DNA from 2 places in the Brevibacillus sp. IT-7CA2 genome. Region 2 is predicted to be linked to the other one. Evidence: riboswitches for the same ligand, from Rfam matches in the RefSeq annotation. Region 2 holds a riboswitch; the other holds the start of a gene.
The links. Region 2 has a riboswitch for S-adenosylmethionine ahead of ACM6JA_RS02680 (ABC transporter permease). Riboswitches for the same ligand answer to the same signal wherever they lie in the genome.
Positions count from the first base shown of each region.

Region 1: linked by a shared signal. The riboswitch ahead of mtnK (S-methyl-5-thioribose kinase) and the one ahead of ACM6JA_RS02680 (ABC transporter permease) in region 2 are both predicted to bind S-adenosylmethionine.

Region 1 covers NZ_CATKQT010000044.1:460,366-463,747, reverse strand. Annotated here, with positions in the region: gene mtnA (S-methyl-5-thioribose-1-phosphate isomerase) at 1-445, opposite strand, end outside; gene mtnK (S-methyl-5-thioribose kinase) at 442-1,671, opposite strand; SAM riboswitch class I at 1,807-1,951, opposite strand; gene ACM6JA_RS21870 (anti-sigma factor) at 2,048-3,226, opposite strand; gene ACM6JA_RS21865 (sigma-70 family RNA polymerase sigma factor) at 3,213-3,382, opposite strand, start outside.
Region 2 covers NZ_CATKQT010000004.1:28,071-31,452, reverse strand. Annotated here, with positions in the region: gene ACM6JA_RS02690 (ABC transporter ATP-binding protein) at 1-90, opposite strand, end outside; gene ACM6JA_RS02685 (ABC transporter permease) at 104-1,051, opposite strand; gene ACM6JA_RS02680 (ABC transporter permease) at 1,056-1,988, opposite strand; SAM riboswitch class I at 2,098-2,202, opposite strand; gene ACM6JA_RS02675 (sulfite exporter TauE/SafE family protein) at 2,325-3,116, opposite strand; gene ACM6JA_RS02670 (MBL fold metallo-hydrolase) at 3,148-3,382, opposite strand, start outside.

The DNA.
Region 1 (3,382 bases), on a different contig from region 2:
TGAGCAAATGCTCTCCGATGGTCCGGCATACCTCAGCGTCTTCCTTTTGAATCGCCAGTGCTTCATCGAGCACTGCCGCCTTCAACTCGGCAATCGAAGCTCCGCTTTCTTTTTCAACACGAGCTTTGATGCGATCCAACGCCCAGAACAGATTCACGGCTGTCGGACGGGAAGAGCCCAGGTAATCTGCCTGCTGGTTCAGTTCCTGCCAAAACTCGTCGTAGTTACTCGCTTCACTGCCACGAATACCTAGGTAGAGCCCGTAAGCTGCTGCCATGCCAATCGCCGGTGCGCCACGCACTTCCAAGCGACGGATAGAACCCCATACTTGCTCGGAGGTAGTCAAGTTCAAATAGATCGTTTCTACGGGCAGACGCGTCTGGTCAAGCAAGACCAATGCATCATTCTCCCATTTAACAGGTGCCAATTGAGTGCTGGTTGTCATACTGTTGTAGCCTCCTGATAGTAACGTTCGGTCACAGTGCGTACGATGTCCGTGATATCTGTCGATTCGTCTATGCCGCCGCGACCGAGAATCAGCGCTTCTCCAATCGAGAGAGCCAGACGCTCTGCTTCTGCGCGAGTCTGGTCGTCTTCAATGGCATTCAGGTCCGCTACGCCTGCCAAGCCGATGACACGGCGCAAGATTTTGCATCCGGCATAGCCTGCTGTATCCTGAATCACGCGCTTCACGTAGCTTTGCCACAGTCCTTCGACATGGGCGCTGCGCTCTTTGGCGTGCTTGTGCCAGAGCTGAACGAATTGCGAAACGAATTCATTCCAGACATCCTCGACCGTTTCCAGTAAGTATTCGCGGTACGCTTCCCGTTCTCCTTGATCTTTTTGCAAACCGTGCTGTCCTGCGTAGTTGAGCAATAGATTGGCAATGACCGCCCCGATGTCAAAACCGATTGGGCCGTAGAAAGCGAACTCTGGATCGATTGCTTTCAAGCTGTTTTCCGTGATGAAAATACTTCCAGTATGCAGGTCACCATGCAGCAGCGCTTCCGAGCGCGTAAGGAAATCGTATTTCAGCTTGGCGATTTCCAGCTTCAGCGGCCTGTTGTTCCAGATCGCCTCGACTTCCCGGCGAATCAACGGGTTGAAGTCGTTGGTAGGCGCATTTTCATATGGATCGGTAAAGACGAGGTCTTCTGTGATTTTGCATAATTCTGGATTTATGAATGTTCCGACTAGCGCTTTTTTATCGTACGGATGCGCGCCCAGATCGGATGTGAAGAACAAGGTTTGCGCGAGAAAACGACCAATTTGCTTCGCGAATAGCGGGTACCGCTTTCCTTCGATCAGACCTTTGCGAATGATGATGTGGTCCCCGACGTTTTCCATGACAGTCAACGCAAGCTCCCCGTCGAAATGATACACCTGCGGCACTAAGTCTGGAACGTATTTGTGCTGAAGGCGGAGTGCCTCGCTCTCGATGCGAGCCCGATCAATTGTAAGCGGCCAAGATTCTCCCACGACACGGGCAAAAGGCAGTGCTTGCTTGACAATGACGCTCTTACCGGATGCTGGCTCCTGAATGTCAAAAACCAGATTAAGGTTGCCATCCCCGATTTCGCGGCTGGTCAGCTCTGCTCCTTCACTAAAAAGACCCGGTATTCCTTTTACGTACTCCACTGCTTCCTGTTCAGTCAATGCGCGATATGCCATGATTCCAAAACTCCCCTCTGCGTATTTTTCCTCTATCTCTACTTGTTTTGTTTGAGTACCTGGAGCAAAAAAAAGACCTCTTTTCCCGAAGAAAAGAGGTCGCTGTCGTCACGTGTAAGAACCGTGTTGATGTCCCCCTTATCTTCCAGACTACTTTTGTTTCTGCAGGAATTAGCACCGTGCATGTCGCCTGTCAATCATTCGCTACTCGCGTCTGAATGGCGTCATGTCGGTTGCCGGGTATCATCGGGCCAGTCCCTCCACCTTCTCTGGATAAGGTATCCAAAACGTATTCGGTTTTTGATTTAGTTTGAATCATACAACCAACGCTTCCACGATGTCAACACCCTTTTGTGCAAAAATTCGCACCTTGTTACTAGTAAGTATAATGTGCTCCCGATGCCGCAGGCTGCTCCCAATTCCACCAGTCTACCTTGCCTAGAAGCGCTGCTGTTATCGACTTTTCGGCCTTGAGCTTTAACAGTTCTTTCGTAGGTCCGGTTAGGACAGCGCCGTAGATACGAACTCCGTTTTGCTGCATGTAGTTGTATCGTTCTGTAATTTGCGGATCGCTACGAAATAACAAGAATCTGCCGATATCGCGAGTCAAACCTTCTTGCTCGGACAAGTACTTCATTTCGTTCAGATAAGTCGCCATCCGCCTATCCCCTTCCCCGTTTACAAGAATAGGTCCACCATAATTCAGCTCCCTTTCTGCAAAACCCCATACTTTTCCGGGACCTACCATCAACTGTCCCTCTTCACTCTCTTTGGTCTCGACCCCTGTGTCTACTGCAAACCAAACCGTATCTTGTCCCGAAGAGGCAACATGGCGGGAAACCAGTTCATAGTACTCCTCGTACGTCAGGAAGTGATCGAAGGAAATCGCAAGCTGCGAAACCGTTCCCTCGGGCAGCTTCTCCATCGTTGTCCAGGCAGGTGAAGTGCGAAAGTCCGTATTCTCCATTGCCCCCTCTGTTGGATAACGGAAATACAGCTTCTGTTCCCTGACCCCATTCGGCCATTTCGGCCCAGCGTTTACGTTCCACAGCACATTTGTGCTTTCAAAGCGGCCAGCGTTCTTTTCTTCCGCTCCAACCCTCTCACGCAACTCCATGCTGATATTGCCGTATAGCAATCCCACCTGCGAGCCACTCCCGCCTACACTGACACCTGGCTGCGTAAAATTGACCATCGACTTCGCAACGCGGAACAGATCTTCATGCATCAGTGACCCAACCCAGCCATTCAGAATCAGCAATACAACTCCGGCCAAAAAGGGAAGCCCTATGGTGAATCCAGCGTTGGACAACCGATTTTTCCATTTCCCCCGGCGAACAATGGCGCGCTGTTTTTCAGCCGACAGCGTTTCAGGCTGTTTTGTTTTCGCGTTATCCTCTCCCGTTTCTTCCCCCAGCAAAAGCCTCTCCAACCGCTGTGCGTATTCCTCGTCAGCGGCTATTTCCTCTTCGAATTGTTTCGAATCTTCTACCGCCATTTCCCCCCGCAAATAAGCAAGCAGCCTTTGCTCGCGATTATTCTCATCCTTGTTCATCCCAGCTTTCCTCCCTCCACAACTGCCGCATCTTTTGTCGTCCCCGAAACAAGGAACGTTTGACATCTGCCAGCTCGGTCCCGAGTACCTCTGCCATTTCCGCGTAGGAAAACTGCATGGCAGACAACAAAATGACCTGTCTTTGCTTTTCCGGAA
Region 2 (3,382 bases):
AGAAAAGGAAACCCCTCTTACTGCCTGCACCTCTCCACCGTACGTGCGAAAGGAGACGCGCAACTGATCTACTTCCAACAAAGGCTTCACGATGTACTCCCCCTCATTTCCTGATCCGCGGGTCCAGTGCGTCCTGCAAACCATCCCCGAGCGCGTTGCACGCGAACATGGTAAGGGAAATCATGAATCCCGGAAAAAACAGCCGCCACCACTGTCCGCTCAGCATAACCGCTAGCGCGTCATTGGCCATGGTTCCCCAGCTGGCGGTTGGCGCTTGCACACCCAGTCCAAGAAAGCTGAGAAACGATTCGGCAAAAATCGCATGCGGTATCGTAAAGGTCAGGTTGACGATGATGACGCCGATCGTATTCGGCAGCAGATGTTTGATGATGATTTTGGCATGAGAGGTACCCAGCTTTTCTGCAGCCAGTACAAACTCCTGACGCTTGATCTGCATGATTTGTCCTCTGACCAGGCGGGCCATTCCGACCCAGCCAGTTAGTGAAAGGGCAATAATGATCGTTGTGAGACCAGGCTCCAGAACCACCATCAGCAGGATTACCACCAGCAGATACGGAATGCTGTACAGAATTTCAGCCAACCGCATCAGGATGTTGTCCACACGGTCGCCCAGCTTGTTCCTCCCTGCCATGTAACCGGAAATCCCGCCGATGCATACACCAATCACTAGGTCGATGGCAGCTGCCGCTACACCAATAAACAAAGAGATTTGACCACCTACCCAGGTACGTGCCCACATGTCCCGACCCAAGTCATCCGTTCCAAACCAGTGCTCGCCCGATAGCGGCAGATTACCCTTCGTCAATGACTGTTCATGCGGGTTGTGGGGAACGAGCATCGGTCCGATGATCGAGAGAATCACCACTGTTGCAAGCAAGAGGAACCCGAGCATTGCCAGCTTGTTGCTGCATACCCGCTGCAATACCTCTTGCCAATACCCAAGACTGGGACGTTCCCGAATTTCTTCGGATAGCCTGTTTCGGTCTACTGGTCGAAACAGGCTATCCAGTTGTGTTGCCGGATTGGCCATAACGCTACTTCCCTCCACTCGTCAATCTGATGCGGGGGTCAATCACCCGATACAGTAGGTCGATGATGTACAAAGTAAAAATGAGCACAAAGCTGTAAAACACTGTCGTTCCCAAAATAACGGGGTAATCGCGGTTAAAAATGCTTTCCACGAAGTATTTGCCGAGCCCAGGAATGGCGAAAATCTTTTCCACCACAAAGGTTCCGGTCATCAGGTTGGCAAACAGCGGACCGATAAAGGTAAGAACCGGCAGAATGGCATTGCGCATCCCGTGTCTAACGACAATAGAAAAGGTGCCAAGCCCTTTCGCCTCCGCCGTGCTTATGTATTCCTGTTGCCAAACCTCAAGCATGCTGGCTCGTACGAAACGGGCGATAATGGCGAGCGGACCGATAGCGAGCGCAAGCGTTGGAAGTATCGAATGCTCCCAGCTCCCCCACGCAGCAACGGGAAGAAGCTCCCATTCGACCGCCAAGTACTTGATCAAAAGTGGCGCCAGAATAAAACTGGGGACGGAGATCCCAACGATGGCTGCAAACATAGACAAGAAATCCAAGGTTCGATTGTGATAGAGTGCCGCTACGATTCCCAGTGTGATTCCACCTGCCAACGCGACAATAAACGACTGGAGTCCCAGAACAGCAGAGGCGGGAAATCCCTCTGCAATCAGCGTGTTCACATCCCTCGTCTTGGACTGGATAGAGGGCCCCAAGTCAAATTGCAGCAATCCTTTCAGATAGAGCAGATACTGTACCGTGATTGGCTGATCCAGGTTGTACTCCGCCCGCATGTTTTTTACCACTTCTTCTGGAAGCATTTTGGCGTCAGACGCGAACGGGTCACCTGGAATCAGGTGCATGGTCACAAACGTTACCGTGACAATAATCCAAAGGGTAACGATCATGAGAAAGCCACGCTTTACCGCATAATGAAGCACGTTGTTTCCTCCTTCATATAATACAAAGTGAAATGATATGAATACTATGAATTATAAATATAGAAAACCCCTCTCCGAAAAGAAGAGGGGCAATTGCACGGTTCCCACCTTCTCATCTCGCAGAATAACTCCGCAGGAATTGGCACCGTAAGGTCAATCAGACCAAGGTTGCCGGGTTTCATCGGGCCAGTCCCTCCACCACTCTAGATAAGAATGTTCTATGAAATTTAATTTCATCGTAAAATTCTTTTTTATCTTATCACTTTACTCGGATATGTCAATGTTGTTCAATAACAATTGATTTTTCTTTATTTTATTTATGAAAAAAGTAAATCTTCACACACGTATGAATATGAGGATATCAGCCCAGATCTTAATTGTGGTGGCTAGGATCAACAAGGCAAGAATGGTTTGGAGAATCCGTGTGTCCAAACGTTTGCTGACCTTCGTACCGAGCGGCGCTGCCATGATACTGGCGATTACCATGATCACGGATGGCCACAGTAATATGTCCCCCGCCATCCATTTCCCTACAGTCGAACCGATGGAAGAAAGAAAGGTAATGGCCAGAGATGAAGCAATCGTAACTCTTGTCGGAATCTTGAGGATGATCAACATGATGGGAACCAAAATAAAAGCGCCAGCTGCCCCGACAATTCCGGAGGCGCCTCCGACAATCAAAGCGGATAATACGGCTGTTGGTTTATGAAAGATAACCTCGGTATTTTCTCGTTCGTCCATTCGCTTTTTTGGCAAGAACATCAAGATTACAGCAATAGTGGCCAGGATGGCGTAAACAATATTGATGGCTTCTGCCGATAGATATTTTCCTCCATACCCTCCAACCAAGCTTCCTACGATAATGGCACTTCCCATGTACAGAACGAGCTGGTAATGAATAAGCTTATCTTTTCGCAGAGTCCAAACAGCAGCTAGGGTGGCAAAAAATACTTGGATTGCACTTATTCCGGATACTTCGTGAGCTGTGTAAGCAACGAATCCAAGGGCGGGCGGAATGTACAGAAGCATCGGATACTTGATGATGGAGCCACCGATTCCGACGAGACCAGAGATAAACGATCCCGCGAAACCGATAACAAACAGAGTGATCACAAGGTCGATAGTCATAGGCTCACCCTTTGCAACACCTCGCTTCGTTTTATCCTCGTTCTACAACTGTCAAGCCGTCTTTTTGCCATTCCAAGATTCCGCCGCTCAAATTCATTACATCCTTGAATCCGTTTGCCTGAAGAATGCTTGCGCCAATAGCGGATCGGGCACCGGAACGGCACTGTACGAGAAGTGGCTTATCGTGTGGAATCTCATCCAGCCGCATGGCGAGCGTACCAAGCATGATGTGCTGTGCATCCGGAATGTGTCCTTCCTTCCACTCA